DNA from 4 places in the Bacillus sp. C28GYM-DRY-1 genome. Region 4 is predicted to be linked to each of the others. Evidence: riboswitches for the same ligand, from Rfam matches in the RefSeq annotation. Region 4 holds a riboswitch; each other region holds the start of a gene.

Region 1 (8,082 bases), on a different contig from region 4:
ACACCTATGTCCTTCATTCGGTGATATACAGCCTTGACTACTTCTACATCAATCCCGATCGGCTTCCCATATGAAATACGGATTGAAGGATATCGGGATGCAGCACGCGCAATTTCTTCCGGAATATCATGTTTTGCATGCGCAGCTGTTAAAAGAAGCAAAGGCACCACTGCGATATGAGTGGCGCCTTGCTTCACACATGCTTCAAACCCTGTCTCAATTGTCGGCTCCTGAAGCTCTAAAAAGCTGATTTCTTGTACAGGCGCAGAAACGTGCACCTTGCATCCTTCCAAAAAGGCTGCGGCTTCTTGCTGCGCCTTTTTTACCCGGCTGCCGTGACCGACATATAAAATCGCTTGTTTCATTCTTACAACGCCTCGCTTAAATCGTGTTTTTTCAGCTCAGATTCAAACCATTCCAGCTTATAGTGATAATTTACAACATTTCCAATGACAATTAAACTCGGATTTTTAATGTCTTCTTTTATCACCGTTTCTGAAAGAGTGTCAACTGTACAAAAAACAGATTTTTGCTTATCCGTTGTTCCCCAGTGAATAAAGGCTGCCGGCGTAGAACCGTCCCGGCCGTTTTCAAGAAGTTTTCTTTCAATCTGCTGCACGTTTTTGATACCCATATAGATGACAAGTGTATCAATTCCTGTAGCCAGCGCTTTCCACTTTTCCTCAAAATCTTCGTCTTTTTTATAATGACCCGTTACAAAAGCGACGTTAGAGCCCGCATCCCGATGAGTAACAGGAATCCCGGCATAAGCCGCTGCCGCAATTCCTGACGTAATGCCGGGGATGATTTCAAACGGAATTCCGTTTTCAGAGAGACATTCCGCTTCTTCCCCTCCCCTTCCGAACACAAAAGGGTCTCCGCCTTTCAGTCTGACAACGGTTTTCCCTTTTTGCGCATACTTTACAAGAAATCGATTGATGGTTTCCTGCTGCATCGTATGAAAATCTGGAAGCTTCCCGCAGTAGATCAGGTCTGCTTGCTCTTTGGCATATTGTAAAATCTCTTTATTGACTAATCTGTCATATAAAATGACATCAGCTTTTTCAATGGCTTTTAGCGCTTTAATTGTGAGCAGATCAGGGTCACCGGGACCCGCTCCTACAATATATACTTTCCCCATCGTATTTCCCCCGATCTATTCGAGTTCTTCCAGAACATTTGCTGTGATGTTGTTCTCGCTTGCATTACGGCATCTGATAAGAACACAGCAGATCATATTTAGCTCAATTTTTGTTTGACAAACTCGATCAGCTGATTTTTGCACGCTTCACGGTCATACTGTCCTGAATCAAGAACGAGCTCCGGTGCATCCGGCTCCTCATAAGGAGAATCAATTCCTGTAAAGAACGGGATTTCTCCGTTTCTTGCTTTTTTATAAAGCCCTTTCGGATCTCTTTGTTCACAAATATCGAGGTCGCATTTAATGTATACTTCATTGAATTCGCCTGCTTCTACAAGCTGGCGAACCTGTTCTCTGTCCTCGCGGAAAGGAGAGATAAAAGCAGTAATCACAATGGTGCCCTGCTGAACAAAAAGCTTTGCCACCTCTCCGATTCTGCGGATATTTTCTTTTCGGTCTTCGTCAGAAAAACCAAGATCCTTATTTAAGCCGTGACGGATATTATCCCCGTCCAGCACAATGACTTGGTAGCCCTGCTCAAACAATTCTCTCGCAGCGGCATTGGCAATAGTTGATTTGCCTGAACCGCTCAACCCTGTCAGCCAGAGAATGGAGCTTTTATGCTTATTTTTTTGCTGGTATTCTTCTTTTGTAATAGAGGCTTCATGCCATACGATATCGCGATTTGTCACTGCCAGTCCCCCTTAAGATACGCCTGCTTCTTCTTTTTTCTTCATCCCTCTGATTAACACTTCTACAACTTCTGCGCGGCTGAATTCTGCAGGCGGGAGCACACCGTCTCTCAGCATGCCTCTTACCTTAGTTCCTGATAAAATGACGTGGTGTTCTCTGCCGTGAGGGCACGTTTTCGCTGTCCCCATATTTCCGCATTTTTCACAGAAAAAGCTGTGCTCGAATTTCAGCGGTGTAATCCCGAGCTCTTCAGCTTTAAATGTGTCAAACAGTTCCTGCGCCTCGTACGTTCCGTAATAGTCACCTACACCTGCGTGATCTCGGCCGACAATGAAATGCGTGCAGCCGTAGTTCTTTCTGACAAGCGCGTGGAAAATCGCTTCTCTCGGTCCTGCATAACGCATCGCTGCTAAGAAGACACCGAGGAACACACGGTCTTTCGGGTAATAATTGTCAAGAAGCACTTGGTAGCTTTCCATCCGCACATCAGCTGGGATGTCATCAGATTTTGTTTCACCTACCAGCGGGTTTAAGAACAAGCCGTCTACTGTTTCAAGAGCCGTTTTTTGAATGTATTCATGCGCTCTGTGAACAGGATTTCTTGTTTGGAAACCAACAATGGTTTCCCAGCCTTTTTCCGCAAACTGGCGTCTTGTTTCCGCCGGTTCAAACGTAAACTCAGGGAACTGTTTTGAAGCCTTTTTCATCAATGTGATTGGTCCGCCGACGTATGTATTGCCGCGGCTGAAAAGCTTTTTAACACCCGGGTGCTCCTGCTCATCCGTTTTATACACATTGACAGCTTCTTTTTGTTTGTCAGGCACGTACAGGTCTTCGATTTGGATAACGCCGTATGTTTCTCCTTCATACGTTAACTTTACCGTTTCACCGACTGACAGTTCCGCTGCTTTTTGCGCATCAACCGGAAGCGTAATTGGAAGGGACCAGACAACGCCGGAAGAAAGACGCATGCTTTCGACAACAGATACGTAATCTTTTTCATTAAAGAAGCCTTCGATCGGGCTGTATGCACCTATCCCTATTAATTCCAAATCTGCAAAAGAAATCAAATCGAGTTCAATTTCTTTTTGAATGCTGCTCACATCATATGATTCATCTACTCTGTTTACTAATGTTCCTCCGTGTGGTGCTAAGCTCATAATATCGATTTCCTCCTAGTTAACATATAAAATAACTCAGATTAATGGTCAGATTCCCCCGCCTTGTTCGTGGACCGAGCGTCTCTCTTTACGTATGGCCTTCATCAGGCTGATGGCACCGCCCGCCGCTAAAAGCACACTTACCATGATAAAGATTGAATAATAATCCGCTTTTAAAAACAAGGATACAAGCAGATAAGAAATTGATAAAGATAAAAACGGCGATACGATCCATACCTTCAGCATCGTTTGAACAACTTGTTTATGGAACACGTTCGGACCGTTTTTTGCCATGCCTATTCCGATAATAGAGGATGACGTGACTTGCGCCAATGGCACCGGCATCCCAAATACAGAACTGATGATTACCAGTCCGGCTCCTGTACCGGATAGGAGAATGCCTTCTCCTTTTGAGAATCTCGTAATTTTCTTCCCGTTTGTTTCTAACACCCGGCGACCTAGTAACAACGCGCCAAGAGCAACAAAAGCTCCCCCGTACAAGGTTCCTTTCGTTACATCCAGCACACCGGCCGCTACTAACGGGCCAACGGCATTTGCCACATTGTTCATACCGGCAGAGAATGCTTCAAAAAATCCTGCACCTAACAAAACTATGCCAAGGATTTTTTGCTTTTTAGAAGATGTAATTTCAATCTTAAAATAACGAAACAGCTTAGATACAAAATAGGTAAAACCGAAAGCGAACAGCGGGACGAAAACCCAAAAAGACACAATGACCAGCAGGTTGTTCACAAACAATACTTTGTAAGCCACTCCCACACCGACAACTGCGCCGACTGTAACTTCACTTGTCGACAAAGGAATCCCGAGGAGATTAGCCGTAAAGAGCGACAGCGCAGCGGCTCCAATAATAATACAAACAATCGTCAGTGTAATCGTCTGCTCGGGAATAATCCCGGAGCTGATGGTTTTTACAACCTCTCCCCCGCCAATGACCGCCCCGGCCAGCACACCGACTGCGCATAGGATCAAAGCGTAGGTTTTCTTTTTGATGGCTCCAGAGCCGTAAGCAACTCCCATCGAAGCTGCAGCGCCGCTTGCACCAATATTCATCGCGAAAAACAAGCTAAATAATATAGCGGCTAGTTCCATTTTGCAGCTCCTTATTCATGCAGTCCGCATTCTGTTTTCGCCATACCATTCCATCTGCCTGAACGTAAATCCTCTGCGGTAAAAGCAGGAGCCGTGCAAGGCGCGCAGCCAATACTTGGATATCCTTGGTCATGAAGCGGATTGTAGTCCAGCTCATTCCGGGAAGTGTATCTCCAAATGTCTTTCCAAGTCCAATGGATAAGCGGGCATACTTTTACTGATTTAAATTTTTCATCTTTGTTTAAGAAATTCGTATTGGCACGGCTCGGCCCTTGATCGCGGCGCAGACCGGAAAGCCAGGCTGGGTGTCCTGACAGTGCTTCTCTTAAAGGGACAACTTTTCTAAGATAGCAGCACTGATTCGGTTCTCTTTCCCACAGTTTGTCACCATGTTCTTCGGCTTGCTCCTCAAGGGTAAGGTCTGGTTTTTTCAGGATGATATTAAGACCTGGATACCGTTCTTTCACTCGTTCAATCGTTTCATAGGTTTCTTTAAAATGAAGCCCTGTATCAAGAAACACAATCTCTGCGTCTTTTTTCACTTTATAAATTAAGTCAATCAGAACGATTCCCTCAATTCCGAAACTGCAGGCATAAACAAGCTGATTGCCGTAATGGCCGTATGCCCACTTTAAAACTGACAGCGCTCCTTTATAAGGATCGTCTTCCGGAAATGTAATCGTTGGTTCTTCCCAATTATCGTACGTTAACATTTCTTCTTTCCTCCTTTCGGAGACAAACAAACAGTAGCTTTCTGCCGGTTGTCTTTTTCCAATTGTAATGTGATGCGCGGCTGCTGTATCAAAATCAGCCTTTTTTTCCTCTTAAAATAAAAAACTTCCAATCCGGCGGAAAGAAAGACAGGAACAGCATGTAGCCCTTATCTTTCAAAATGGAATTCATTTTGCTGGAAGTAGCACCTTACAAACTATGCAGGTTGCCGGGCTTCATAGGTCCAGTCCCTCAGCCGCTCTTGATAAGTTTTTAGATTTGTAGTAAATTTTAGCACAATTCTAACATAAGTCAACCCGACTTTTTTTATAGGATTAATAAAAAAACAGGCCGAGTGGCCTGATTTCAAGTACAGCAAGGCTTTAAAGCCTCTGCACATCACCGGAATTTATTTGTTATTTTTTAAACCAATCTGTTGACTCGGGATTTTGTTTCCACGTTTTCAGCTTTTCCAGATCGTCTGAATGAATATTTCCGTTTTCAAGCGCGACCTCTGTAAGCGTATCATAATCTGTTAAAGAGTAGTATGGCAGTTCTGCCTTTGCAAATGCTTCCCGCGCTTTAGGGAGCCCGTACGTGAAAATCGAGACGACACCGAGCACTTCACTGCCAGCCGCTTGTAAAGCTGCCGAAGCTTCAAGTACGCTTCCTCCTGTGGAGATTAAGTCTTCAATGACGACAGTTTTTTGCCCCTTTTGAACAGCTCCCTCAATCTGATTGCCTTTTCCGTGCGCTTTCGGCTTGCTTCTCACATAACACATCGGAAGATTCAATCGGTCAGCCGCCAGAGCAGCATGAGGAATACCGGCTGTTGCTGTTCCAGCAATCATTTCAGCTTCAGGAAAATGCTCTTCGACAAGCTTGCTGATGCCTGAGGCGACATCATTTCTGACCTCTGGGAAAGATAGCGTAAGGCGGTTGTCACAGTAGATTGGCGATAAAATGCCGCTTGCCCATGTAAATGGCTCGTTCGGGCGTAAACATACAGCTTGGATGTCTAATAGATGTTTTGCGATGATTTGTTTCATAATTTGATTCCCTCCCATTCGAGTCTGACAGCTTCATAGGCTTTTACTGGGTTTTTCGCTTTTGTAATCGAGCGTCCTACCACAATCGCTGATGACCCTCTCTCTCTTGCAATTGCAGGTGTCGCTACGCGAATTTGGTCATTCGCAGCGTCCTCAGACATCCTGATCCCCGGAGTGACAGTCAGAAATGAAGGCGACACCGATTGGTAAATGGCTTTTGCTTCATGAACAGAGCAGACCACTCCATCAAGCCCGCTTTCTTCTGCCAGCTTACTGTAGTGCACAACCGTGTCGATCAGAGGCTTTTCGATTAGCAGTTCATTCTTCATCATTTGTTCAGATGTGCTTGTCAGCTGGGTTACCGCGATAAGTGACGGGCGTTTTTTTCCGGACGGCGTTCCTTCTTCTAAGCCTTCCAGGGCTGCTTGCATCATTTTTTTGCCTCCGGCCGCATGAACATTGACGAGGTCCACCCCGAGACCAGCAAGGCGCTTCATCGCTTTGTTTACAGTGGTCGGGATGTCATGAAGCTTTAAATCTAAAAACAGCTCGCAATTTCTTTCTTTTAATTGTTTAACTATAGATGGTCCTTCTTGATAAAAAAGTTCCATCCCAACCTTTACAAATAACGGTTCTAGCTGAAAAGGCGCTAAGAACGCAAGTGTTTCTTCAGCTGATGCAAAATCAAGCGCGATGATGGGCAGGTTGTTTTTCATGGTTCCAGCTCCTTCCGATGCATTCTTCAACAGATTCATAGCCGTATTGGCGTAAAACAGCAGGGAGCTGTTCAATAATGTCCGGGCATGCAAAAGGATTCACAAAGTTTGCTGTTCCGACAGCTACCGCGCTTGCTCCCGCGAGAAGAAACTCCAGTGCATCTTCGGCCGTCTGCACGCCTCCCATCCCGATAATCGGAATATTGACCGCTTGGCTGACTTCATACACCATGCGAATGGCAACCGGCTTCACGGCAGGGCCGGAAAGCCCCCCTGTTTTATTCGCTAATATCGGTTTTCCTGATTTTAAATCAAGCCTCATGCCGATTAATGTGTTAATCATTGTAAGGCCGTCCGCTCCCGCCCCTTCGATCGCAGATGCAATTTCTGTGATACTTGCCACGTTCGGGGAAAGCTTTACATAAACGGGTACATCCGAAACCTTTTTAACCGCCTTCGTCAAATCAGCAGCCATTTCAGGATTCGTACCAAAAGCAATTCCGCCTGTTTTCACATTCGGACAAGAAATGTTCAATTCAAGAGCATGAACATTAGGCGCTTGGCTGATATGCTCTGCGACTTCAACATACTCCTCGACTTGAGAGCCTGCAACATTTGCAATAATCGGCGTATCAAACTGTTCAAGCCACGGCAGCTCATTTTGCAAAACGCTTTCCAGCCCCGGATTTTGGAGACCGATCGCATTGAGCATTCCAGCGCCAGTCTCAGCTACTCTAGGCGTCGGGTTCCCGAAGCGAGGTTCCTGTGTCGTAGCTTTGATCATAATGGCTCCGAGACAAGATAAATCATAAAAACGCGCAAATTCTTTTCCAAAACCGAAGCAGCCTGATGCCGGAATGATCGGATTTTTCAATTCAAGTCCAGGCAATTTGACCTCTAGCATTACAGCGCCACCTCCTGAGCTTTAAATACAGGTCCGTCGAGACATACTTTTACGTAGGATGCCTCACTTTCGTTTGTATGGCACACACACGCGAAGCAGGCACCGATTCCGCAGCCCATTCGTTCCTCCATAGACAGGTAAACTTCTTTATGGGCATATTCCTGTTTTAATGCCTTCAGCATCGGTGTTGGCCCGCAGCTGAGGAGAATATCAAACTCTAGATTCTTCTGTTTTATGACATCTGTGACAAACCCGGTTTCCCCGTAGCTTCCGTCAGCTGTTGCCACATACGTGTCTCCATACTGTCGGCACTCTTTTTCATAAAAAACATCCTTTGCCGATTGGAACCCTAACACGTGTATGACCTTTACCCCTTTTTCTTTCAAGCGTTTCGACAGCTCTTGGAGAGGCGGGACACCTACACCGCCTCCTACCAGCAAAGCCGTCTTTCCGGGTTGGACTTCATTGACAGGAAAGCCATTTCCCAAAGGTCCGAGAACATCCACAGGTTCTCCCTGCTGCTTCATCGATAAGAGTCTTGTTCCTTCCCCATCTACTCGATAAATGATGGTGACTTCATTTTTTTCTAAGTTGA
Region 2 (8,082 bases), on a different contig from region 4:
TATGCTCGGCGCCTACGATACAGCGGTCGCCGGCGGAGCAGAATCCATGTCGCAGGTTCCCATGATGGGGCATGTGACCCGTCCGAACCTCGCATTGGCGGAAAAGGCGCCGGAATATTATATGAGCATGGGCCACACGGCCGAGCAGGTCGCGAAAAAATTCGGTGTCTCCCGCGAGGATCAGGATGCGTTTGCCGTTCGCAGCCACCAGAACGCGGCCAAAGCCCTTGCAGAGGGAAAGTTTAAAGATGAGATTGTTCCAGTTGAAGTGACCGTGACAGAAATCGGAGAAAACCATAAGCCTCAGGAAAAAACGTTTGTGTTTTCTCAGGATGAAGGTGTGCGTCCGCAAACGACGACAGACATCTTAGCGACATTGCGCCCGGCTTTTTCCATTGACGGAACGGTTACGGCGGGCAATTCCTCGCAGACGAGTGACGGAGCGGCGGCAGTTATGCTGATGGACCGGGAAAAAGCTGATGCACTGGGCTTGGCGCCGCTTGTGAAATTCCGCTCCTTTGCAGTAGGCGGTGTGCCGCCGGAAGTGATGGGCATCGGACCGGTGGAAGCCATTCCGCGTGCCTTGAAGCTTGCCGGGCTACAATTGCAGGACATCGGCTTGTTTGAACTGAACGAAGCTTTTGCATCACAGGCCATTCAAGTGATAAGGGAACTGGGAATTGATGAAGAAAAAGTGAATGTCAACGGGGGCGCAATTGCGCTTGGTCATCCGCTTGGTTGTACGGGTACAAAGCTTACACTCTCACTGATTCATGAAATGAAACGGAGAAACGAGCAATTTGGAGTCGTCACAATGTGTATCGGCGGCGGGATGGGAGCGGCCGGTGTATTTGAATTATGCTAAAGGGGGAAAAACAAATGGCAAAAAAAACGGCTGAAGTACAAAAGGGCGGCGGTTTCTTAATCGAGGATGTCACATGCGATCAAATGTATACACCGGAGGATTTCACTGACGAGCATAAAATGATCGCGAAAACAACAGAGGACTACATTGAGCAGGATGTTCTTCCTCATATAGATGCTATCGAAAACCATCAATTCGAGCATTCCGTCAGGCTGTTGAAGAAAGCAGGCGACCTTGGGCTGCTTGGCGCTGATGTGCCTGAGGAATACGGAGGGCTAGGCCTTGATAAAATCAGCTCGGCACTCATCACTGAGAAATTTTCGCTTGCGGGAAGCTTTTCACTTTCTTATGGGGCGCATGTCGGCATTGGCTCCTTACCGATCGTTTTTTTCGGATCAGAAGAACAAAAGAAAACATATTTGCCGGGACTCGCTTCAGGCGAAAAGATCGCTGCCTATGCACTGACTGAGCCTGGCTCTGGCTCTGATGCGCTTGGGGCAAAAACAACAGCCGTGCTAAATGAAGCAGGAACGCATTACGTGTTAACCGGGGAAAAACAGTGGATTACCAACTCTGCCTTTGCTGATGTATTTGTCGTTTACGCGAAAGTGGATGGCGACAAGTTCTCGGCTTTTATTGTAGAAAAAGATTTCCCTGGTGTATCCACGGGTCCGGAAGAAAAGAAAATGGGAATCAAAGGATCATCGACAAGAACGCTCATTTTAGACCAGGCTGAAGTGCCAAAAGAAAACCTGCTTGGAGAAATCGGCAAAGGGCATCATATCGCCTTTAATATTTTAAACATCGGCCGCTACAAGCTGGCGGTTGGAACAATCGGTGCATCTAAACGGGTAATCGAGCTGTCTGCGGCATACGCAAATCAGCGTCGCCAATTTAAAACCCCGATTGCTAGCTTTTCGCTGACCCAGGAAAAAATTGCGACAATGGCATCAAGGCTGTACGCGATGGAAAGCTCTGTGTACAGAACTGTTGGGCTGTTTGAAGACAATATGAGCCAGTTTACTGCCGAAGATCTTAAGGACGGCCGGCAAATTGCCAAGTCAATTGCCGAATATGCCATCGAATGCTCTCTCAATAAGGTCTTTGGCTCTGAAACGCTTGATTATATCGTAGATGAGGGCGTGCAGATTCATGGAGGCTACGGTTTTATGCAGGAGTACGAAGTAGAAAGAGCCTACAGGGATTCAAGGATCAATCGAATATTTGAAGGCACAAACGAAATCAACCGGTTAATCGTGCCAAGCACCTTTCTGAAAAAAGCGCTCAAAGGCGAACTGCCTCTATTTGAAAAAGCACAGTCGCTGCAGGAAGAACTCATGATGCTTATGCCAGAAGAGCCTGGCAGCGGCGTATTAGAGCAGGAGAAATATATCGTCAAGCAAGCCAAAAAAATCGCGCTGTTCGCTGCCGGTCTCGCTGCGCAAAAATACGGAAAAGCCATCGATCGCGAACAAGAAATCCTCGTCAACGTCGCGGATATCGTCAGCAATGTGTACGCAATGGAATCAGCCGTGCTCAGAACGGAAAAGGCCATTGCCGCGCAAGGCGCAGAAAAAGCGGCGCAAAAGGTGCTGTATACTGAAATTTTCGTTCAAGAAGCCTTTAACGAAATTGAAGCGCACGCGAAGGAATCCCTCATCGCAATGGAAGAAGGAGATTCGCTTCGCATGATGCTTTCCGCTCTGCGCAAGCTCACGCGTGTCACACCTAAAAACGTCATTCAGAAAAAACGCGAAGCGGCAGCGGGCGTTTTTGAGGCTGAAAAATATATTGTCTGATTGCCTGAGAGCTCCGCATGCGCGGAGCTTTTTTTAAAAAGCACTGTTTTAGGTTTTTAAAACAAACTGTGTTAAAATAACCTCGATTATTTTATTGAGGGGGAAGAAGATGTCGTTAACTTTTTACTGGTACCCTAAATGCGGAACGTGCCGCAAAGCAAAGAAATGGCTTGAAGAGCATGGGAAAGAAATAAACGAAATACATATTGCAGAGCAGCCTCCAACTAAAGAAGAACTCAAAGCGCTTTATGAAAAAAGCGGGCTGGATCTCAAGAAATTTTTCAACACGAGCGGCATGAAATACCGCGAGCTGAATCTCAAGGAAAAGCTGTATCACATGTCGGAGGACGAGCAGCTTGAACTGCTGGCTTCAGACGGTATGCTGATTAAACGCCCGCTTACAACAGACGGCGAAAAAGTGACAGTCGGATTTAAAGAAGACCAATTTGAAGAAAACTGGGCTTAATGTAATTTTTTTTTGAAAAGTATGTTATCTTCTTATTGTAGTGCTGTAAAAAATGGAGGGATTCAATTGAGCATACCTAAAGATTTGCGTTACTCAGGAGAACACGAGTGGGTAAAAGTTGAAGGAGAAAAAGCCAGAATCGGAATTACGCATTTTGCCCAGTCTGAGCTAGGCGACATCGTGTTTGTCGAACTTCCTGAAGTTGGCGCTGAAATCAAAGCGGACGAGCCATTCGGCAGCGTTGAATCCGTTAAAACGGTATCTGAGCTTTATGCACCGATTAACGGAACTGTTGTGGAAGTAAACGAAGATCTTGATGACAGTCCGGAATTCGTCAATGAATCTCCGTACGAAAAAGCATGGATGATCGTCGTGGAGCCGTCTGACGCTTCTGAAATTGAAAAACTGATGACACCAGAGCAGTACGAAGAGATGACACAAGAAGACTAAAACAGGATAGCTGCAAAGGCAATTGGACACGCTAACGTTATGGGAGGTGTCCAATATGGCTTTCAGCAAACAAAAGCTCGATGTCACCAATGATGTGACAGGCCGCTTTCAAAATGGCCGGCTCTCGTTATATCATGAAAATGAGATGATCGGCCAAATGATAAGCATGAATGAATATGAGCTTAAGTCCGGTTATTCCTTTGAAAATGAGAAATTTTATAAGACAGCTGATGTGGTCTCAGGAAACGACGAAAAATACGTGGATTGTGACTACGAAAACGGCTGGTGTTAATGTTGGCGGTGAATTTCACTGCCTTCTTTTACAATCTGAACGTTTCAAATTATGACGCGGCAGGTGAAGAAGATGAAGATGGATGAGCTGGAAAAGGTTATGATTGTCGAAGGGAAAACAGATAAAGAGAAAATTGAAAGCGTCCTGAATGAACCAGTGCGCATTATCTGCACCAACGGAACAATCAGCCAGCTGAAGCTTGAGGAATTGGCTGACGAGCTTTACGATAAAGACGTCTATATATTAGTTGATGCTGATGAATCAGGCGAGAAATTAAGAAAACAGCTGAAAAGAGAATTTAACGAAGCCTGCCATCTATATATCGACAGAGCCTATAAGGAAGTAGCGTCTGCGCCCAGGCACCATGTCGCCTCTGTATTGCTGCGCGCGAATTTAAATGTCCATACTATTTTTCTTGAAAGAAAATCCCGAGGTGTATAGCATGAAAGAACTCCAAGAACATGAGCTTGAGCACATTGCTGATGATGTGTATCTCCTTTATTTATATACTCCGTTTTGCGGCACCTGCCAGCTTGCAAGCAAAATGCTGACAGTGGTGAAAGAAATGCTGCCTGATGTCGCCTTCTATAAAAACAATGTCAATTACTCTCCGACATTCGCAAAAGCGTATCAAATTGAAAGCGTTCCTTGTTTTCTGCTGTTTAAAGGCGGAAAAGTGGTTGAAAGAGGATATGCTTTTCATTCTGTTTCTTATTTATATGAGCTGATTAAACAAAAATCATCTTCCGCATCCCATTTATGACATATTTCTCTGTCCAATCCAATGAAATTGTCGTTCGTTTTATAAAGGGGTTCGTGCGCCAAAAAGAGAAATGTGTATGTATGACCAACAAATAGGAGGTTGTACATATGGAGAAAGCGGAAGTTTTAGAAGATGAGTATCAGCATCTGTTTTTAAAACCCCTTTTGAACGCTTCAACATTGCTTATTACCTTCCAAGGAGAAACAGAAGCCTTAACCGTCTCAATAAACGAACAGGGAGAAATGAAAAAAATTTCTTCGCCCCAAACGTCCAACCTGACCTTTTACGGAAACCAAGCAGAAATCATTCATTTATTGCACGGAGACATTTCCCTTCAATACCTGATTCAGAGCGGAAGCCTGAAAGTGAAGGGGTCATTCAGAGCCCTGTTAAAACTAGAAGCCATTCTCTGGCTGACAAACGGATTTTTCCAGAGAATTTTAAAGAATTAAAAAATAAGAAATTATTATAATAGTAAAAGTTGACATCATTTATTTTATTGACATGTAATCATGCGCCATGCTATTCTACATTAAGAATTTCCGGACGAAAAAGACTATATATTTCTCTTATCAAGAGAGGTGGAGGGAAGTGCCCTATGAAGCCCGGCAACCATCAACGCTGTTGAAATGGTGCCAATTCACACGAAGCGGTCTGCTTTGAAAGATGAGAGGAAGGCATTTTATATAAGCCTTTCTGCTCAAGTGTGCAGAAAGGCTTTTCTTTTGCAGAAAAACCCGGAAGATTTCTTAGAATAGTGTTAAGGCAGGTGATTGCTTTGATCAATCTTCAAGATGTTTCAAAAGTTTATAAGTCGAAACACGGAGATGTCAATGCTGTCCAAAATGTCTCGCTTTCTATTAAAAAAGGTGAGATTTTTGGAATTATAGGATATAGCGGAGCTGGTAAAAGTTCCTTAATCCGTCTGCTGAACGGACTTGAGAAACCAACCTCAGGCACCGTGGAAGTGGCGGGAACGAAGATTAATGAAGTAAACGGACGCGATTTAAGAAAAGCGCGCCATGACATCAGTATGATTTTCCAGCACTTCAATTTGCTCTGGTCGCGAACTGTCAGAGATAACATCATGTTTCCTTTAGAAATTGCCGGGGTGAAAAAAAGCGAGCGGATCAAGCGTGCCAATGAACTGATTAAACTGGTAGGTTTAGAAGGAAAAGAGAGATCTTACCCGTCTCAGCTGAGCGGCGGGCAAAAGCAACGTGTCGGAATCGCCAGAGCGCTTGCCAACAATCCGAAGGTTCTCCTTTGTGATGAAGCGACATCAGCTTTAGATCCGCAAACAACAGACTCAATCTTGGATCTTTTGTCCGATATTAATGAAAGACTCGGTTTGACGATTGTGCTGATCACACACGAAATGCACGTCATCCGCAAAATCTGCAACAGAGTCGCTGTCATGGAAAACGGAAAGGTTGTGGAAGAAGGCGAAGTTCTTGATGTCTTCAAAAATCCGAAGGAAGACATGACAAAACGATTTGTTCAGCAGGTGACAGAGCCGGAAGAAACGAAAGAAACGCTTCAGCACCTTCTAGATGAAACAGCATCAGGAAAAACGGTACAGCTCACATTTGTCGGTGATTCGGCTGAACAGCCTCTGATTACAGAGATGATCAGAAACTTCAATGTTAGCGTCAATATTCTGCAAGGGAAAATCTCGCAGACGAAGGATGGCGCTTACGGTTCCCTGTTCATCCATATTGATGGAGACGAGGAAGAAGTGCAAAACGTGATCCGGTTCATTAATGACAAACAGGTAAAAGCAGAGGTGATCACGAATGTTTGAAAAATACTTCCCGAACGTTGATTTAACTGAGTTATGGAACGCGACATATGAAACACTTTATATGACGCTGATTTCTTTACTGTTTGCTTTTGTCATCGGGGTGATCCTCGGCTTGCTGCTCTTCCTGACAAGCAAAGGGAGCCTTTGGCAAAATAAAGCGGTCAACTCTGTGATTGCGGCCGTTGTCAACGTATTCAGATCGATTCCATTCCTTATTTTAATTATTTTGCTGTTAGGGTTTACGAAGTTCTTAGTCGGTACGATCTTAGGGCCAAACGCCGCATTGCCGGCGCTGGTGATCGGCTCGGCACCGTTTTACGCGCGTCTTGCAGAAATCGCATTGCGCGAGGTGGATAAAGGTGTGATTGAAGCCGCTAAATCAATGGGCGCTAAGACGTCTACGATTATTTTTAAAGTCCTGCTTCCGGAGTCTATGCCGGCTCTTATTTCTGGTATCACGGTTACGGCCATTGCTTTGATTGGCTCAACGGCAATTGCCGGAGCCATCGGTTCAGGCGGCCTTGGAAACCTTGCGTACGTAGAAGGATATCAGTCTAATAATGCTGATGTTACCTTCGTTGCCACTGTGTTTATTTTAATCATCGTCTTTATTATTCAAATCATTGGTGATGTAATCACAAATATGATAGACAAACGATAAGGGAGGATTTACATTGAAAAAGCTATTTTTTGGTGCATTACTGCTTGTATTTGCAGGGGTTATGGCTGCCTGCGGTTCAAATAACGGCGCTGAATCCGGCAAGAAAGAAATTGTGGTTGCAGCGACAAAAACACCGCACGCGGAAATTTTAAAAGAAGCTGAACCATTGTTAAAAGAAAAAGGCTACACGCTGAAAGTGAAAGTGCTTAGTGATTACAAGATGTACAACAAAGCTTTAGCTGATAAAGAAGTGGATGCGAACTTCTTCCAGCACATTCCTTACCTTGAGCAAGAAATGAAAGAAAACACTGATTACAAACTTGTGAATGCCGGAGCTGTTCACTTAGAGCCATTCGGTATTTACTCTAAAAAATACAAATCACTGAAGGACCTTCCAAACGGTGCGACAATTATCCTGACAAACAACGTCGCTGAACAAGGCCGTATGCTTGCACTGCTTGAAAACGCAGGATTAATCACACTTGATTCTAAAGTGGAAACAGTTGACGCAACATTGAAAGACATTAAGAAAAACCCGAAAAACCTTGAATTCAAGAAAGTAGCGCCTGAATTAACGGCAAAAGCATATGATAACAAAGAAGGAGACGCGGTCTTCATTAATGTAAACTATGCGATCCAAAATAAATTAAATCCTAAAAAAGACGCGATTGAAGTAGAATCCACGAAAAACAACCCATACGCTAACATCATTGCGGTAAGAAAAGGCGAAGAAGATTCTGCAAAAATCAAAGCGCTGATGGAAGTTCTTCATTCTAAAGAGATCAAAGACTTCATCGAGAAAAAATATGACGGAGCTGTGCTTCCTGTATCTGAATAAGACTGAAACCCCGGATGAGAAATCCGGGGTTTTTTTCGGGTATTTTCCTAAAAGCTGTTCATAATAAAAAGGAATGTTAAACAGATGGAGGGATTTTCTTTGAATCAAGACAGAGGAAGCATGCAGGACGCGCTAAAACAATAT
Region 3 (8,082 bases), on a different contig from region 4:
GTCTTCTTCATTGGATAATTCCTCAAACATTTGTAAGTAGAGTGAGTCGAATTTTTCTTCAACAGACAAAACCTTCACTCCTTTCTTATCTATACCATAGTAAATGCAACGACAACCTAAAGTGGAATAAGAAAATTAACTATTTTTTTAGAGGACAAGATACAAAATCATGAAAGCTAGGGATTCAGCATATATGTGAAAGGGATAATGAAAGGAGTGAACAAGTGGTTACTAATTGGCTGTCTCTTTTCCTTCTTTCGCTTGCGGTCTTTCGGCTGACTCGACTCTTGGTGTTTGACACGATAATGACGCCACTTCGCAACCTGTTTCATGAAGAGAAGGAGGAGAAGGATGCGGACGGGAATATGGAAACGTATATTGTCATTAAGGGAACAGGCATGAGGGCCTTTATCGGTGAATTGCTGAGCTGCTATTGGTGTACAGGTGTGTGGTGTGCCGGTTTTTTGATTTTGTCCCGGGCTTTGATCCCGCAAGTGGCGCAGTGGCTGATTTTACTGCTGGCGATCGCCGGTCTGGCCGGTATTATTGAAACCCTTATATCAAAATGGCTGCAGGAATGAGGCGTTCCCTCCAGCAACATTCCGTCAGTATCCACATAAAGTAGCATATATGACATAAGGAAAGGAAAGGATCAAAGTGAATCAATCCAATAAACCTTCCCAAAAAACTCCATATACAGATTCATCGTCTCAAACAAAAAAGATCAAAAAGAAAGGCTGCGGGTGCGGAAATAAAAAGAAAAAGCCTCAATAGCGTGGCAACGAAAACCGGAGATCTCCGGTTTTTTGTTTTTTTAACGGAGCGGTCTCGTTCAGCATATATCTAAGTGGGGGGATAGCAGTGAATGAGTTCGAAAATTGGATAGAAGGAAAATATGAACCTCACGAACAAAAGCAAAAAAAGCATGAAGACATCTTGAGCAACATCAGAAAAGAATTGGATGCATTCGACGAAGCAGGCCTGGCGTTTGAAGAGGAGATTGAAGAGCTGACAGAAAAAACCGAAGCTTTACTAAAAAAACAACAGGCTCAGCATGACCCATCGTAAATCCGCAAGCGCCCTATGCGAATATCCAAGCCGAATAAAATGACTCACATAGTGTATAAAGAGTAAAGGAGGTGCTTATCTATGGGCTATGGATTCGGAGGCGGCTACGGCTGTGGCGGCTACAGCGGTTATGCTGGCGGTTACAGTGGTGGCGGCTATGGTTCAACATTTGTTCTATTGGTCGTATTATTCATTCTGCTTATCATCGTGGGTGCATCTTTTTGTAACTTCTAAGGTGAATTGAGGAAGTGCGGGTAACACCCTGTGCTTCCTTGCCTTGTTTATTTTTTTATGGAAGCACATTGAATAGTGTACATTCATACAATACCATATCACTCCGCCAAAAGGAGGCGCATTATGGATAATCAATTTTTTAAGAACATCGAAAAGAAAACAGGCGTCAATATGCAGGATGTCATGAATCTTGCCGGCTCTCTTCAAAATGCCAATTTTAAAGACGAAAACACAGTGCGCAGCGTGATTAGCCGTGTAGCACAACTGGCAAACAGACGCGTGCCGAAAGAATTAGAAGATAAAATTGTGCAATCCATTACAAGCGGTAAAGAAAAGCTTGATTTTGGAACCATTTCTAAAATGCTGGATAATAAATAAGCGAATGGCCTGGCTGACTTTTTCAGCGGGCCTTTTTTACAGAAGAAAAAACCCAGCAGATCACTGCCGGGCTGTTAGTTGTGCAAGGGCTGTCTTACTTGCTGTAATAACGGATACAAAAATCTTGAACGGTGAGCCGTTTTACCGCGCCTGTTGGCGGGACAAGACAAATATAAATGTTGTTTTGCCCGGGTCATCGCTACATATAAAAGGCGCCTTTCTTCCTCAAGTGGAGCTTCATCTCCTTTTCTCGCTGTTTCTAATGAGAAATCGTGAGGAATTGAGCCATCTACCGCGCCTAACACGTAGACGGTTTTAAATTCAAGGCCTTTTGACCGGTGAATGGTCATTAGCTGAACGCCATTTTCAACTGTTTTGTTTTTCTCAGAAGCTCTCATATGGTCAACGTGGGCGAGAAAGTCAGGAATCGTTTTGAATTTCTTGGCGACGACCTTGATGTCACGCAGGTCGTCGGATCCTTTTTCCAGCTTATTGCCCTCATTACCCCGTTTTTTTAAATACTCCGAGAAGCCCATTTTTCCTTCTGCAAAGGTGATCGCTTCCACCGGCTTCATCGTGCGGAGGCTTGCGAAAAACGGTACAATCTTCTTGATTTTGTCCAGCTGGAACGGCTTTAGATCAGGCAGTTTGACCAGCGCTTTAATCATGGTGCAGTCCTCGGTAATCGAGAGCGCCTTCAGTGTGTTCAAAGCAGACTGTTTTAAGAACAAGGCTGGCAGCAAGTGCTTCATCGCCTCAGTGTCATCCTCATTTTGGCTGGCGTACAAGTATGCGAGAATCTGGCGGACAATCCGTCTGCTGTAAAACGACTGTACGCCGCGGTCTGCTGTATACGGAATTGACGAATGATGAAGCCTTTCGTATATGGCACGGCCTCCGCTGTTTGTGCGGTAGAGAACTGCAAAGTCTTCAGGGCTCGCCCCGTTTTGGATTTTTTCTTTGATATCGGAAACTACCATTGTGGCTTCTTCCTCTTCGTCATAAGGATAAAACAGCACAGGGGCCTGGACGTCATCACGCGCCGCTTCAAGCATTTTGGCATACCTGTTTTTGTTCTTTTTCACGACGGTATCAGCGCTGAATACGATCGGATGCGTAGACCTGTAGTTTGCAGTTAAATAGATCGTCTTCGCTTCAGGATAATCCTTTTGAAAATCAAGAATAAAGGACGGATTACTTCCCCGAAACGCGTAGATGGACTGGTCATCGTCCCCGACACAGCACAGATTTTGCTCCGGACTGGCGAGCATTTGCATGATTTTATATTGAACCGGGTTAATGTCCTGAAACTCATCAATTAAGATATAGGTAAACCGAGATTGATATTGTTCGAGAAGATCCGGCCGATCGATAAACAATTCATAGCAGGCGGATGCCATATCATCAAAATCAAACTGATTGTGTTCTTTTTTTTGGCGTTCATAATGTTCATATAAACGATAGACTTGTTTTTCCCACTCATCTTGCAAAGGAATGCGTTCATTCGGCACATAAGTGTTTTTCCAGAAACCGATCTGCTGCAAGGCCTGATCAACGGGGAACTCCTTCTCATCTATGCCTTCTTCATAGAGTGCTTTTTTGATATATTGTTCCCGCTGCCATTCCATTTTCAGCAGATGCTCGCCGTTCCATTTATTAGAATCATAGTGATACAAGATTTTATAAAACAAGCTATGGAATGTTCCGGTGACAAGCCGTCTCACTTTTGCCGGCTGTAATCCGTACTGCTTCGCCATACGATCTTTCATTTCAGCGACAGCTTTTGTTGTAAAGGTGACGAGCAGCATGTGTTCCGGCGGTATGCCCAAGTGTTCGATCATGTGGGCGGCGCGCGCCGTTAACACCCGTGTTTTCCCGCTTCCCGCACCTGCAAGCACTAGCAGCGGGCCTTCCGTTTCTGTGACAGCTTTCAGCTGATCCGAGTTCAAGCCGACAGACGGAAAAAGACTCGTATCAGGTTTTATTGTTTTTTGTACAAAGGGTGTTCCGGGTTTAATGCTTCTAGGCCGCTTCCATTCCGTGGCAGCTGAAGACGAGTCATCAGTGATCGCTTTTCCCTTGGGTAAACGAAAGACACCGAATTCCTGATCATCTTCTTTTTTCTCTTCTTTAATGGGTTTCGTTTCGCAGGCCTTTTCACATGCCGGAAAATCGCCTGGCTGGCGGTGGATAAACTCCGGCGGATCGGCGATGTTGAGCCTTAACAAGACGGGTTTTCCGCAATGAGAACAAAATAAACGTCCTTTTATTCCTTCTTCAAAGAGGAATTGGTAATGTTCTCTCGAATATGTATGTAAATGGATGGTTCGATCATTCAGTCGGGCGCATTTCAAACAGGGATCCTCCCAATCAAAAAAAGGTGTTCATTACAGACAAAGACTATCATATCAAAAGAAACGCGTTTCAAAAAGTCAGTTTAAGGGAAAAGGAACAGCAGAAGGGTGGGTATCGCATGATATATGCAGGTCAAATTCAGAACCAGCAATACGCTCAATATGCAAATAGGACGATTGGACACAAGCAGGATTACGCCGGAACCGAAAAAATCAATTATGTCTCGTTTCAGCGGGTATACAAGGAACTTGAAAAGCAGCAGGAGAATCAAACAGCCGCTGAAAGAAAAGTAAACGAGACAAAACGTAAGCGCTCTCTTTATAAGAGATTTCGAGAAAAAGGGATGGGCACTTATATTAATCGATATGTATAAAAAACCGTTCATATCCAGAGAGAACGGTTTTTAATGTGCGGAAAAAATCCGGATCTCAATAGACCCGGATGCTGTTTAGTCCTTAATCATTTGTAAGTGGGGAATGCCGGCATCGAAAAATTCTTTTTCAGAAAGAACGCGATACCCGTGTTTTTTGTAAAACGGCACGGCCTGCGTTTGCGCGTTTAAAATGAAACCGGAAGCGCCGCCGTCTGAAGCCGCTTTTTCGAGTGCCTTCATAATGATGCCGCCTACGCCGGAGGAGCGATGGCTTTTCAATACGCAAATCCGTTCTAGCTTGCCGTAGCCGTCCTTCATACGCCATCTTCCGGCACCGACAGGCGTTTCGCCGTCATACACAACGATATGCTCCGACTCATTTTCAAGTTCGTCAATTTCTTCTTCAGCAGGCACGTTTTGTTCTTTGACAAAGACTTCTTCTCTTACAAGAAATGCATCTTTCATTTGTTTTTCATTTTTTGCGATAACTGCTTCCAAATACTATTCTCCTTTGCCTAGCAAAAAGGTTTCATATACTGTCCACGATCCATTATCCAGCTGGTAAAGCAAGTGGAAACGATCAACGATTTCTTCATGCGACACTTCCTGCATTTTTAATTGACCGAGGACATCCGAATGCTCATCGTCGGAAAGGTTTTGGCCTACCGTCACATGCGGAACAAAAGCGTATTCCTGTTCACCAGCCAGCACACCGGTGTATAGCTTTTCATTGAGTGTTTTTAGTTCTTCCGTCGGCTCTGCTTTGATGTAAATGACATTATTAACAGGAGCAAATGAGCTGTATTTTGTCATTTTGAGAACGACCGGATGGGACTCCTTTGCGATGTTTCTCAGATGTGATACAAGCTGATCCGCTTTCTCCTCCGTCAATTCAAACGATGTTCTTAGCGTCAAATGGGGCGGGATCAGGGAATAGCTTGGATCATAGCGCTTTCTGTAAGAGTTCGCAAGGTCTTGGAGTTTTTTTGATGGAAATAAAACGATTCCGTATTTCATATTATGTCCCTCCTGGAAATAAAGTATGATTGAGTATTAAAGCATTTTTTTCAGGGCCGGCGTGATAAGCGGCTGCCAGTATGTCCACTTATGGTCTCCGTCAAATGGTTCAAAATCATAATCGGAAAGCTTCTTCTCCAGCAGCTGTTTCAGCTCACGGTTCGGTTCTGTAAAGTCCAGAATGTTCCCGTCAGTCGTGTGGACGTCAGTTTCTTTCGTGCCGATTTGGTGATAAATAGAGAGGTGTTCGATATTGTCCGACTGCTTCACGGCCTCCAATACATGCTTGTCAACATAGGGAGACTGCATAATGATGTTTCCGAACATATTCGGATAATCGAGTGCTGTCATGAGCGATATGGTCGCTCCGAGCGAATCGCCGATCAGCGTGCGTCCGTAGCCGACATGATAAGTAGGATACTCATCATCCGCAAACGGTACGAGCTCATGGGCGATGAACCGTTTATACGCTGAAAACTTGGAGCCCTCCGGATGATAGGTTTTTCTGCGTTCATCAACATCCTTATAAGGAACACCGATAATAATACTCCGGTCAATTTCACGTTTGGACAGCAATTCCTCGACCTGTCTGCCAATTCTCCCCAGCCTGAAATAATCGTGGCCGTCCTGCGCGATAATAACATGGTATTTATAAAGGGGGGAGTAGTTGGACGGCAGATAAACGAGCAATGTCATTTCCTCGTTAAGCTCTTTGGAAAAGAATTTCTTTTCTTGTACTGTGCCGTTTTTCGGTGCCATAATACATTCCTCCAGGACATCACTAGACTTTCTTGCTGTTTTCCATTATTGTACCATGAATTATTAGAAATTTCTCTCTTTAAACGGTTCGGAATTCGAAGAAAAAAGAGTTGAAATAAACTGCAAATTGCGCTAATATAAAACAATCAGAAAATTAAAACCGATATTTCTTATCGTGAGAGGTGGAGGGACTGGCCCTTAGAAACCTCAGCAACCGGCTTGTTTTGCATATGTGCAAAACGCCAAGGTGCTAAATCCAGCAAGCGTTTTTTATGCTTGGAAGATAAGAAGAAGCGTTAAACCCCTTCTTCTTATGAAGAAGGGGTTTTTATTATGAAAAGGGAAGGTGTCAGCTATATGTCACAGCACGTTGAAACGAAATTAGCCCAAATCGGGAACCGAAGCGACGAAGTCACGGGAACAGTGAGTCCTCCTATTTATTTATCAACAGCCTACCGCCACAGAGGGATCGGAGAATCAACCGGATTTGATTATGTCCGCACAAAAAATCCGACACGCCAGCTTGTTGAGGACGCGATCGCCAGCTTAGAAAACGGCGCGAGGGGGCTTGCCTTCAGTTCAGGAATGGCTGCCATCCAAACGATTATGGCGCTGTTTAAAAGCGGAGATGAACTGATCGTTTCATCGGACCTATATGGCGGCACGTACCGTCTGTTTGAAAACGAGTGGAAAAAATACGGATTGACCTTTCATTATGATGATTTCAGCGATGAGGACGGTTTACGCTCTAAGATTACGCCGAATACAAAAGCGGTGTTTGTAGAAACGCCGACAAATCCGCTCATGCAGGAGGCGGACATTGAAAAGATTGCCCGGATTACGAAAGAGTACGGTCTTCTGCTGATCGTTGATAATACATTTTATACACCGGTCTTGCAGCGGCCGCTTGAGCTGGGAGCCGATATTGTGATTCACAGTGCAACCAAGTATTTAGGCGGGCATAATGACCTGCTTGCGGGACTTGTCGTTGTAAAGGATGAGCAGCTTGGTGAGGAAATGTTTCAACACCAAAATGCGATCGGCGCCGTCCTGCCTCCGTTTGATTCGTGGCTTCTGATGAGAGGGATGAAAACGCTGAGCCTCAGAATGCGCCAGCATCAGGCAAACGCGCAGGAGCTTGCGGCATTTTTAGAAGAACAGGAGGAAATTGCCGATGTACTGTATCCCGGAAAGGGTGGCATGCTGTCCTTCCGTCTTCAAAAAGAAGAGTGGGTCAACCCGTTTTTAAAAGCGCTGAAGACCATTTGTTTCGCAGAAAGCCTCGGCGGGGTGGAGAGCTTTATTACATACCCTGCCACACAGACGCACATGGATATTCCTGAAGAAATCCGCATCGCAAATGGCGTCTGCAATCGTTTGCTGCGTTTTTCAGTTGGAATTGAACATGAGGAAGACTTAAAAGAAGACTTAAAACAGGCGTTATGTCAGGTTAAAGAGGGAGCTGTTTCATTTGAGTAATCACAATTGGACGCTGGAAACCCAGCTCGTGCACAATCCATTTAAAACAGACGGCTCAACAGGAGCGGTCAGTGTACCGATCCAGCACGCATCGACTTTTCACCAATCCTCATTTGAAGAGTTTGGCGCATACGATTACAGCCGCTCAGGTACGCCGACAAGAACAGCGCTCGAAGAAACAATTGCCGCACTGGAAGGCGGAACGAGAGGATTTGCTTTCAGTTCAGGCATGGCGGCCATCTCAACAGCATTTTTACTGCTGTCACAGGGCGATCACGTTCTTGTGACAGAAGATGTATACGGCGGAACCTTCCGCATGGTAACAGAGGTGCTGACCCGGTTTGGCATTGAGCACACGTTTGTTGATATGACGGATAGTAACGAAGTGGCGCGGAATATCAAGCCGAATACAAAGGTCA
Region 4 (8,082 bases):
AAAATATCAATAAATCATTTTTCTGAATTTTCCGTGTGGATTGGGTAAATCAATGATGATGAAGAAATAAAAGGATAATAACAAGGCTTTCGATTAATCGAAAGCCTTGTTGCTTGTTACACAAAGATGACTTCTTTAGGCTGATGGCTCAGCTCTTCAGGCATGTACCGTTTTTCGATATTGATGCTGTGCCAGATCATAAAGATCAGTACAGTCCAGATTTTCCGGCTGTTATCAGCCTTGTCCGCACAATGGTCTTCAAGGAGTTGAAGAACATAATCCTTGTGGATATAAGCATCCGTTTGGCTTTCCTGAATAATGTTCCGCACCCATTCGTTCATTTCGTTTTTCAGCCAATGACGGATCGGTACAGGGAAACCAAGCTTTTTGCGGTTTAATACGTGCTCAGGCACAATTCCTTCAGCGGCTTTGCGAAGAAGATACTTCGTTGTGCCATTCTTCGTTTTCAGCTCATCAGGAATTTTAGAAGCGACGTCAAATACGACTTTATCCAAGAACGGCACACGCAATTCCAAAGAATTCGCCATCGTCATTTTATCCGCTTTTAACAAAATATCGCCGCGCATCCAAGTGTGGATATCGACATACTGCATTTTGTTGATATCGCTGTATGAGCTGCTTTCTGTAAAGTAAGTCTTTGTCACATCACGATATGAAAGATTCGGATCATAATGCTTCAGCAGCTGTTTTTTGACAGATTCTTCGAAAATTTTCGCGTTACCGATATAACGATCTTGAAGCGGAGTACAGCCGCGCTCAAGCAGGCTCTTTCCTCTCATGCCTTCAGGCATAACAGCTGCAACGTGCAGCAGCATCTTTTTCAGGCCTGACGGAATGCGTTCAAACGGTTTAAGCGAAAGCGGCTCACGGTAAATGTTATATCCGCCGAAGAGCTCATCCGCACCTTCCCCTGATAAAGCAACCGTTACATGTTTTTTCGCTTCTTTTGCAACAAAATACAAAGGAATCGCTGCCGGATCTGCAAGCGGATCATCAAAATGCCATACGATCTTCGGAAGCTCGTTCATGTATTCCTCAGGCGAAATGACTTTGCTGATATTTTCAATGCCAAGTGCCGCTGCAGTTTCTTTCGCTACATCGACTTCACTAAAGCCCTGCTGTTCAAATCCGACAGAGAATGTTTTTAAGCTTGGATGAAATTCTTTTGCAACGGATACAATAAAGGAAGAATCAATTCCGCCAGACAGGAATGAACCGACAGGAACGTCACTTCTCATATGAACGTTTACAGAATCGTAGATCGCGTCTCTCACTTCTTTTACAAGCTTGTCTTCTTCAGTTTGAACTGGCTTAAAGTTTGCTTTGAAATACGTTTTAAATGTAATATCACCGTCCGGGCGGATTGTGAACTGTGAACCCGGTTCCACTTTTTTCACATCGGCATCAAGCGTGCTTGGTTCAGGAACGAATTGGAAAGACATGTATTGCTGCAATGCCTCTTTATCTATTTCAATATCATTTTGAGCGACCATTAAACTTTTTCTCTCTGAGGCAAAATAAACCTGATCATTGATCGTTGTGTAGTACAACGGTTTAATGCCGAATGGATCTCTTGCTCCATAAAGCACATGATCGTTTTTATTCCAAATCAGAAAGGCAAACATACCGCGGAGTTTGGACGCCGCTTCTTCTTTATAGTGACGGTATGTCGCAAGAAGAACCTCTGTGTCCGAATCCGTGTTGAATGTGTACCCCTTTGCTTCAAGTTCTTCTCTCAGTTCAATATAGTTATAGATTTCTCCGTTAAAGATAATCCAATATGTTTCATCTTCATATGATAAAGGCTGTCCGCCATTTTCTACATCAATAATGCTGAGCCGTCTGAATCCGAATCCAACGTGCTCATCATGGAAATATCCATCACTGTCAGGACCGCGGTGAACGATCATTTGGTTCATTTGTTTGATTAGTTCTTCTTGATCAGCGGTTTGAGCTAACGGATGCTTGTTAAAAACCCCGACAAATCCACACATAGTATTGCCTCCATAATTAAAATTGTCATCATTGAACCCCTATTTATAGACGCTGGGAATAGTATTTGGTTTCACGGTTATGTAAAAAAATAAACATGAATACAACATAAAAAAGGGAAAGCCGCTTAACCAGTAAGCGGCTATAAAATTATTCTCCTAACGCTTCTTTACGCAGCTGCTCCGCCTTGTCTGTACGTTCCCACGGAAGATCAACATCGTGGCGTCCAAAGTGGCCGTACGCAGCAGTTTGTTTGTAGATCGGACGGCGTAAATCAAGCATTTTGATAATGCCGGCAGGTCGTAAATCAAAGTTATTGCGGACAACTTCAATCAGTTTTTCCTCAGAAGCTTTTCCGGAACCGAATGTGTTGATTGAGATTGATACAGGTTGTGCAACACCAATCGCGTAAGCAAGCTGTACTTCGCAGGAATCAGCAAGCTCAGCCGCAACGATGTTTTTCGCAACGTATCTCGCTGCATAAGCTGCAGAACGGTCTACCTTCGTTGCATCCTTACCAGAGAACGCGCCTCCGCCGTGGCGTGCATAGCCGCCGTACGTATCAACAATGATTTTGCGTCCTGTAAGTCCCGCATCCCCTTGAGGGCCTCCGATAACGAAACGTCCCGTAGGGTTGATGAAATATTTTGTTTCTTCATCAATCAGCTCTTCAGGAACAACCGGATTGATCACATGTTCTTTAATGTTGCGCTGGATTTGCTCAAGCGTAATTTCAGGGTGATGCTGAGTTGAAATAACAATCGCATCAATGCGGATAGGTTTGTTATTTTCATCATACTCAACCGTTACCTGTGTTTTGCCGTCAGGACGAAGGTACGGAAGAATATCTTCTTTACGGACTTCACTCAGGCGGCGGGCCAATTTATGAGCAAGTGAAATTGGAAGAGGCATAAGCTCTTTCGTTTCGTTGCACGCGTAACCGAACATTAAACCTTGGTCACCCGCACCAATCGCTTCAATTTCTTCGTCGCTCATTGTGCCTTCACGGGCTTCAAGCGCCTGGTCTACACCCATCGCGATATCGGCAGACTGCTCGTCAATTGATGTTAAAACTGCACAAGTTTCCGCATCAAATCCGTATTTCGCACGTGTGTATCCGATTTCTTTAATGGTTTGACGAACCGTTTTCGGAATGTCAACATACGTAGATGTTGTGATCTCTCCGCTGACAAGAACCAATCCAGTTGTCACAGACGTTTCACAAGCAACACGCGCGTTAGGGTCTTTCTTTAGTATTTCATCTAAAATGCTGTCAGAAATCTGGTCACAGATTTTATCCGGATGCCCCTCCGTAACAGATTCTGATGTAAATAAACGACGATTTTCACTCATGATTTGCTTCCTCCTGCACAAGGCCTCCCGAAAGACCTTGTATATATGATACGGAACTCGCTCCCTCTTATACAATGTAACGTTATATTAGAGAATGTTAATTGGCATATTTATGAAATAAAAAAACCTTTTCCATCGAGGAAAGGGTTTGGTCTTTGTGCCTTTCACTCTTATCGCTCAAGGAATCATACAACCTTGCAACAGGTTAGCACCTTGGTTGTCTCACACAGTTCACATAATAAATAACAGAGAAACCGGTTGCTGGGCTTCATAGGGCCTGTCCCTCCGCCAGCTCGGGATAAGAGTATCCGCTCAATGAAATATCTTATCGTAAAAGGGTTTGCAATGTCAATATGATTCAGAAGAAATAGGCGCCTGTATTGAGGGAAAACATTGGAAAACGCACACACAAAAAACGTTAAATAGTATAGACTATTTGAAAATATATGTTATACTAATTCACAATTAGTAAAACACAAAAAACGGTAAAGGAAGGTTTCATATATGAACTCAGTTGATTTAACCGCTGATTTACAAGCCTTATTAACAAGCCCAAATGTGCGTCATAATTTATCAGCAGCACAGCTTACAGAAAAAGTACTCTCCCGGAACGAAGGGATGTTAACTTCTACGGGTGCTGTTCGGGCGACAACAGGCGCTTATACAGGACGCTCTCCTAAAGACAAATTTATCGTGGAGGAAGAAAGCACGAAGAATAAGATCGATTGGGGAACGGTGAATCAGCCGATTTCAGAAGAAGCGTTCGAGCGGCTGTACACGAAAGTCGTCAGCTATCTGAAACAGCGAGATGAGTTGTTTGTTTTTGAAGGATTTGCCGGCGCAGATGAAAAATACAGACTGCCGATCACCGTCGTAAATGAGTTCGCATGGCACAATTTATTTGCCAGACAGCTGTTTATCCGCCCGGAAGGCAATGATAAGAAAACAGTTGAACAGCCTTTTACCATTCTTTCTGCTCCGAAGTTCAAAGCGGATCCAAAAACAGACGGCACCCATTCCGAAACCTTTATTATTGTTTCTTTCGAAAAACGGACGATTTTAATTGGCGGAACAGAGTATGCCGGAGAAATGAAGAAGTCCATCTTCTCCATTATGAATTTCCTGCTCCCTGAAAGAGATATTTTATCTATGCATTGCTCTGCCAATGTCGGTGAAAAAGGCGATGTTGCCCTTTTCTTCGGATTGTCTGGAACAGGCAAGACCACTCTTTCAGCCGATGCTGACCGCAAACTGATCGGCGATGATGAACACGGATGGTCTGACACAGGCGTCTTTAATATTGAAGGCGGATGCTACGCCAAGTGCATTCATTTAAGCGAAGAAAAGGAGCCTCAGATCTTTAACGCGATCCGCTTTGGGGCTGTTCTCGAAAATGTTGTTGTTGATGAAGATACACGAGAAGCCAATTATGATGATTCCTTCTATACCGAAAATACGCGTGCGGCTTACCCGATTCATATGATTGACAACATCATGACACCAAGCATGGCAGGCCACCCGTCAACAATTGTATTTTTGACGGCTGATGCATTCGGAGTCCTGCCCCCGATCAGCAAACTGACGAAGGAGCAGGCGATGTATCATTTCTTGAGCGGTTATACGAGCAAGCTAGCCGGAACCGAACGCGGTGTGACATCTCCTGAGACGACGTTTTCCACATGCTTCGGCTCACCGTTCCTGCCGCTTCCTGCTCACGTCTATGCTGAAATGCTCGGCAAAAAAATCGATGAACACGGTGCAGACGTTTTCTTAGTTAATACCGGCTGGACCGGCGGCGGCTACGGTACAGGCGAACGCATGAAGCTTTCTTACACTAGAGCAATGGTCAAAGCAGCGATTGAACGCAAATTAGAGGATACAGATACGATGACTGACGATATTTTTGGCCTGCATATACCGGTCCATGTTCCTGGCGTTCCTGATCAAATCCTTCAGCCTGAAAACACGTGGAGCAACAAGAAAGAATACAGAGAAAAGGCTGTCTATCTCGCAAATGAATTCAAAGAAAATTTTAAAAAGTTCGCGCATACAGATGCCATTGCACTGGCAGGCGGCCCTCTCGTTTAAAAAGCAAAAGCCAAGAGCAATTACGCTCTTGGCTTGTTTTAATTGACAGAATGCAAAGAAGTCAGCTTGTACGTAATAATGGTCCGGCCGCCTTCCCATTGAAGTTTCTGCACTTCAGCTGTGCCTGACTTTTCGCCGAACTTTGTTTTGCGCACATCCATCGGAATCTCCATCGGATACACACGGTATCCGTCTTTCTCTAACGTGAATATATTTTCATCTATGCGAACTTCTTTTCCTTTTGTCACAATCAGTGTATTAAATTCAACAGGCATTCCCAACGTGAAATCCCCTTTCGTTCTCTTTTTGCTTTATCATAACATATTTCACCGTCAGCGGTTTTTCATCCATTGCGTGAGCTGCCGCACGATACGCCGGTTTTCTTTTGGCGGGAAATAATGTGTGAATGTACTATAGTACCATGTCTCCACTGGCTTATGCAGCTGTTTTAGCTTTTCTTCAAGCAAATAGGAATGCTGAATCGAAACGTTTTCGTCTTTTTCTCCATGGATTAATAGCACGGGTGCCTGAATTTTGTTTAGTTGGTCAAACGGTGTTCTCCATTTGTATTCCTCAGGCACCTTTTTCGGTGTTCCGCCGATGACTCTTTTCATCATTCGCCGCAAATCCTGCCGCTCCTCATATGTAAGGATCATATCGCTGACGCCTCCCCAGGAAACAAATGAAGCAGCATGCCGGCCCATTTCAATCGCAGTGAGCATTCCCATAATGCCGCCGCGGGAAAAACCGAAGATATGTATTCTGTCCTTCTTGACATTCGGATGTTGCTGAAGCAGGTGAAAAGCGGAAAAAGCATCCTCCCTGTCTTCTCCTGCAAAGTCTTCATTCCCCTCGCCCCCTTGATTTCCTCTGTAAAAAGGAGCAAACACAACAAACCCTTGGGACGCAAACTGGATGATTCGGCCCGGCCGAACCATGCCCACGTTTTTAATCCCGCCACGCAAATATAAAAATCCGTCATATTGTCCCGGTGCCGCCGGTTCAGCCAGAAGCCCCTTTACCCGTAAGCCATTCGAAAGATAGCAGATCGTATACAGACGCACATGCTGGCTTGGCGACGGAAATCTTCTTTTCTCAACAATCATAGCATCCGCCTCCTTTTATTATATGCTTTCCTTACTCCAAAATTACATCCTGAGAACCTGATTAGGCATTCACACATTTTTATACCCATCATACGATATGTAAAGCAAAAAAGGATATTAACTTGATGCTAAATAAGGAGGTTGTCTATGTGAACAAATGGTTAAGGCTGGGCTGCGCCTGTGTCGGCAGTATATTTCTGATGATCGCCCTAGCGGCTTGCAAGCAGGAGGAAACGCTCACCAAAGTCAAAGTATCCGAAGTGACCCATTCAATTTTTTACGCGCCTTTATATGTTGCTGAGTCTAAAGGATTTTTCAAGGAAGAAGGGCTTGATGTCGATGTAAATACGACCTGGGGCGGCGACAAAACCATGACATCGCTTCTTTCAAACGGCTCAGACATCGCACTTGTCGGGGCAGAAACATCTATTTATGTCGAAGCGCAAGGGGCTAAAGATCCTGTCATTAATTTCGCCCAGCTGACTCAGACAGACGGAACCTTTCTCGTCGCGAGAGAAGATGTTGAAAAGTTCGAATGGGATCAGCTAAAAGGAAAAACGTTTCTCGGCCAAAGAAAAGGCGGCATGCCGCAAATGGTCGGCGAGTTTGTTCTGAACAACCATAAGATTGACCCGCACAAGGATATTGACCTCATCCAGAACATAGATTTCGCCAATATCGCCAATGCATTTGCTTCTGGAACAGGCGAGTATGTGCAGCTCTTTGAACCTCAAGCTTCTCTCTTTGAGAAAAAAGGCATCGGCCATATCGTGGCTTCGTTCGGAGAACAATCAGGCCAGGTTCCTTACACGACTTTTATAGCAAAACAAAGCTATCTGAAAAAACATGAAGACACAGCCGTCAAGTTTACAAGAGCTATCTATAAGGCGCAGCAGTGGGTGGGAAAACACTCGGCGAAAGAAATCACAGACGCCATTAAAGATGAATTTGATGATACCGATCCAGAAGTCATTGAAACATCCATTGAACGATATAAAAAACAGCATTCGTATTCGCCAGACCCTCTTCTCAACGAAAAAGAATGGGAGCTGCTCCAAACCATTATGGATCAATCGGGAGAATTGCCGAAACATATTCCATACAATCAGCTTGTAAATAAACAAATTGCCGAAAAAGTCACCTCGGAAAAATAGGAGGCGCCATCTATGTCTTTCTTACATGTCGACCATGTAACCCATACTTATTTTTCTGTTAAAGAAAAAACGACGGCCGTACGGGATATTCATTTCAATGCCGAAAAAGGTGATTTCATCTCATTTCTCGGCCCAAGCGGCTGCGGAAAAACAACACTGCTTTCTATTATTGCCGGCCTGATTGAGCCCTCGGAAGGCAGAGTTCTGATTGAAGGCCGTGAGCCGAATCAAAAAGAACATAATATTGGCTATATGCTTCAACAGGATTACTTATTTCCCTGGAAATCTATCGAGGAAAATGTGCTTCTCGGTTTAAAAATCGCCGACACGCTGACGGAAGAAAGCAAGGCTGCTGCACTCGGTTTATT

What was found. Region 4 has a riboswitch for S-adenosylmethionine ahead of metK (methionine adenosyltransferase). Riboswitches for the same ligand answer to the same signal wherever they lie in the genome.
Region 1: it holds a riboswitch for S-adenosylmethionine, as region 4 does, so the genes downstream of both, Q3W56_RS00445 (phosphoadenylyl-sulfate reductase) here and metK (methionine adenosyltransferase) in region 4, are expected to answer to the same signal.
Region 2: it holds a riboswitch for S-adenosylmethionine, as region 4 does, so the genes downstream of both, metN (methionine ABC transporter ATP-binding protein MetN) here and metK (methionine adenosyltransferase) in region 4, are expected to answer to the same signal.
Region 3: it holds a riboswitch for S-adenosylmethionine, as region 4 does, so the genes downstream of both, metI (cystathionine gamma-synthase/O-acetylhomoserine thiolyase) here and metK (methionine adenosyltransferase) in region 4, are expected to answer to the same signal.

What each region holds. Positions count from the first base shown of each region.
Region 1 covers NZ_JAUMKF010000001.1:87,294-95,375, reverse strand. Annotated here, with positions in the region: gene sirB (sirohydrochlorin chelatase) at 1-365, opposite strand, end outside; gene cobA (uroporphyrinogen-III C-methyltransferase) at 368-1,141, opposite strand; gene cysC (adenylyl-sulfate kinase) at 1,240-1,833, opposite strand; gene sat (sulfate adenylyltransferase) at 1,846-2,994, opposite strand; gene cysP (sulfate permease) at 3,043-4,107, opposite strand; gene Q3W56_RS00445 (phosphoadenylyl-sulfate reductase) at 4,119-4,820, opposite strand; SAM riboswitch class I at 4,985-5,090, opposite strand; gene pyrE (orotate phosphoribosyltransferase) at 5,235-5,867, opposite strand; gene pyrF (orotidine-5'-phosphate decarboxylase) at 5,864-6,583, opposite strand; gene Q3W56_RS00430 (dihydroorotate dehydrogenase) at 6,552-7,487, opposite strand; gene pyrK (dihydroorotate oxidase B electron transfer subunit) at 7,487-8,082, opposite strand, start outside.
Region 2 covers NZ_JAUMKF010000005.1:48,831-56,912, forward strand. Annotated here, with positions in the region: gene Q3W56_RS06835 (acetyl-CoA C-acetyltransferase) at 1-865, shown strand, start outside; gene fadE (acyl-CoA dehydrogenase FadE) at 880-2,664, shown strand; gene Q3W56_RS06845 (arsenate reductase family protein) at 2,774-3,130, shown strand; gene gcvH (glycine cleavage system protein GcvH) at 3,197-3,580, shown strand; gene Q3W56_RS06855 (YusG family protein) at 3,636-3,872, shown strand; gene Q3W56_RS06860 (toprim domain-containing protein) at 3,951-4,313, shown strand; gene Q3W56_RS06865 (thioredoxin family protein) at 4,315-4,635, shown strand; gene Q3W56_RS06870 (SCP2 sterol-binding domain-containing protein) at 4,743-5,087, shown strand; SAM riboswitch class I at 5,202-5,308, shown strand; gene metN (methionine ABC transporter ATP-binding protein MetN) at 5,414-6,439, shown strand; gene metP (methionine ABC transporter permease MetP) at 6,432-7,100, shown strand; gene metQ (methionine ABC transporter substrate-binding lipoprotein MetQ) at 7,114-7,938, shown strand; gene Q3W56_RS06890 (carboxymuconolactone decarboxylase family protein) at 8,023-8,082, shown strand, end outside.
Region 3 covers NZ_JAUMKF010000003.1:152,462-160,543, forward strand. Annotated here, with positions in the region: gene Q3W56_RS04535 (spore coat protein) at 1-78, opposite strand, end outside; gene Q3W56_RS04540 (DUF1360 domain-containing protein) at 225-581, shown strand; gene Q3W56_RS04545 (hypothetical protein) at 862-1,068, shown strand; gene Q3W56_RS04550 (YjcZ family sporulation protein) at 1,150-1,302, shown strand; gene spoVIF (sporulation-specific transcription regulator SpoVIF) at 1,426-1,680, shown strand; gene Q3W56_RS04560 (ATP-dependent helicase) at 1,755-4,034, opposite strand; gene Q3W56_RS04565 (hypothetical protein) at 4,154-4,408, shown strand; gene Q3W56_RS04570 (GNAT family N-acetyltransferase) at 4,484-4,906, opposite strand; gene Q3W56_RS04575 (YjcG family protein) at 4,910-5,425, opposite strand; gene Q3W56_RS04580 (esterase family protein) at 5,462-6,184, opposite strand; SAM riboswitch class I at 6,352-6,474, shown strand; gene metI (cystathionine gamma-synthase/O-acetylhomoserine thiolyase) at 6,542-7,663, shown strand; gene metC (cystathionine beta-lyase) at 7,656-8,082, shown strand, end outside.
Region 4 covers NZ_JAUMKF010000009.1:123,198-131,279, forward strand. Annotated here, with positions in the region: gene asnB (asparagine synthase (glutamine-hydrolyzing)) at 117-2,015, opposite strand; gene metK (methionine adenosyltransferase) at 2,164-3,366, opposite strand; SAM riboswitch class I at 3,534-3,671, opposite strand; gene pckA (phosphoenolpyruvate carboxykinase (ATP)) at 3,871-5,454, shown strand; gene Q3W56_RS10850 (DUF2584 domain-containing protein) at 5,493-5,735, opposite strand; gene Q3W56_RS10855 (alpha/beta hydrolase family protein) at 5,787-6,560, opposite strand; gene Q3W56_RS10860 (ABC transporter substrate-binding protein) at 6,710-7,714, shown strand; gene Q3W56_RS10865 (ABC transporter ATP-binding protein) at 7,727-8,082, shown strand, end outside.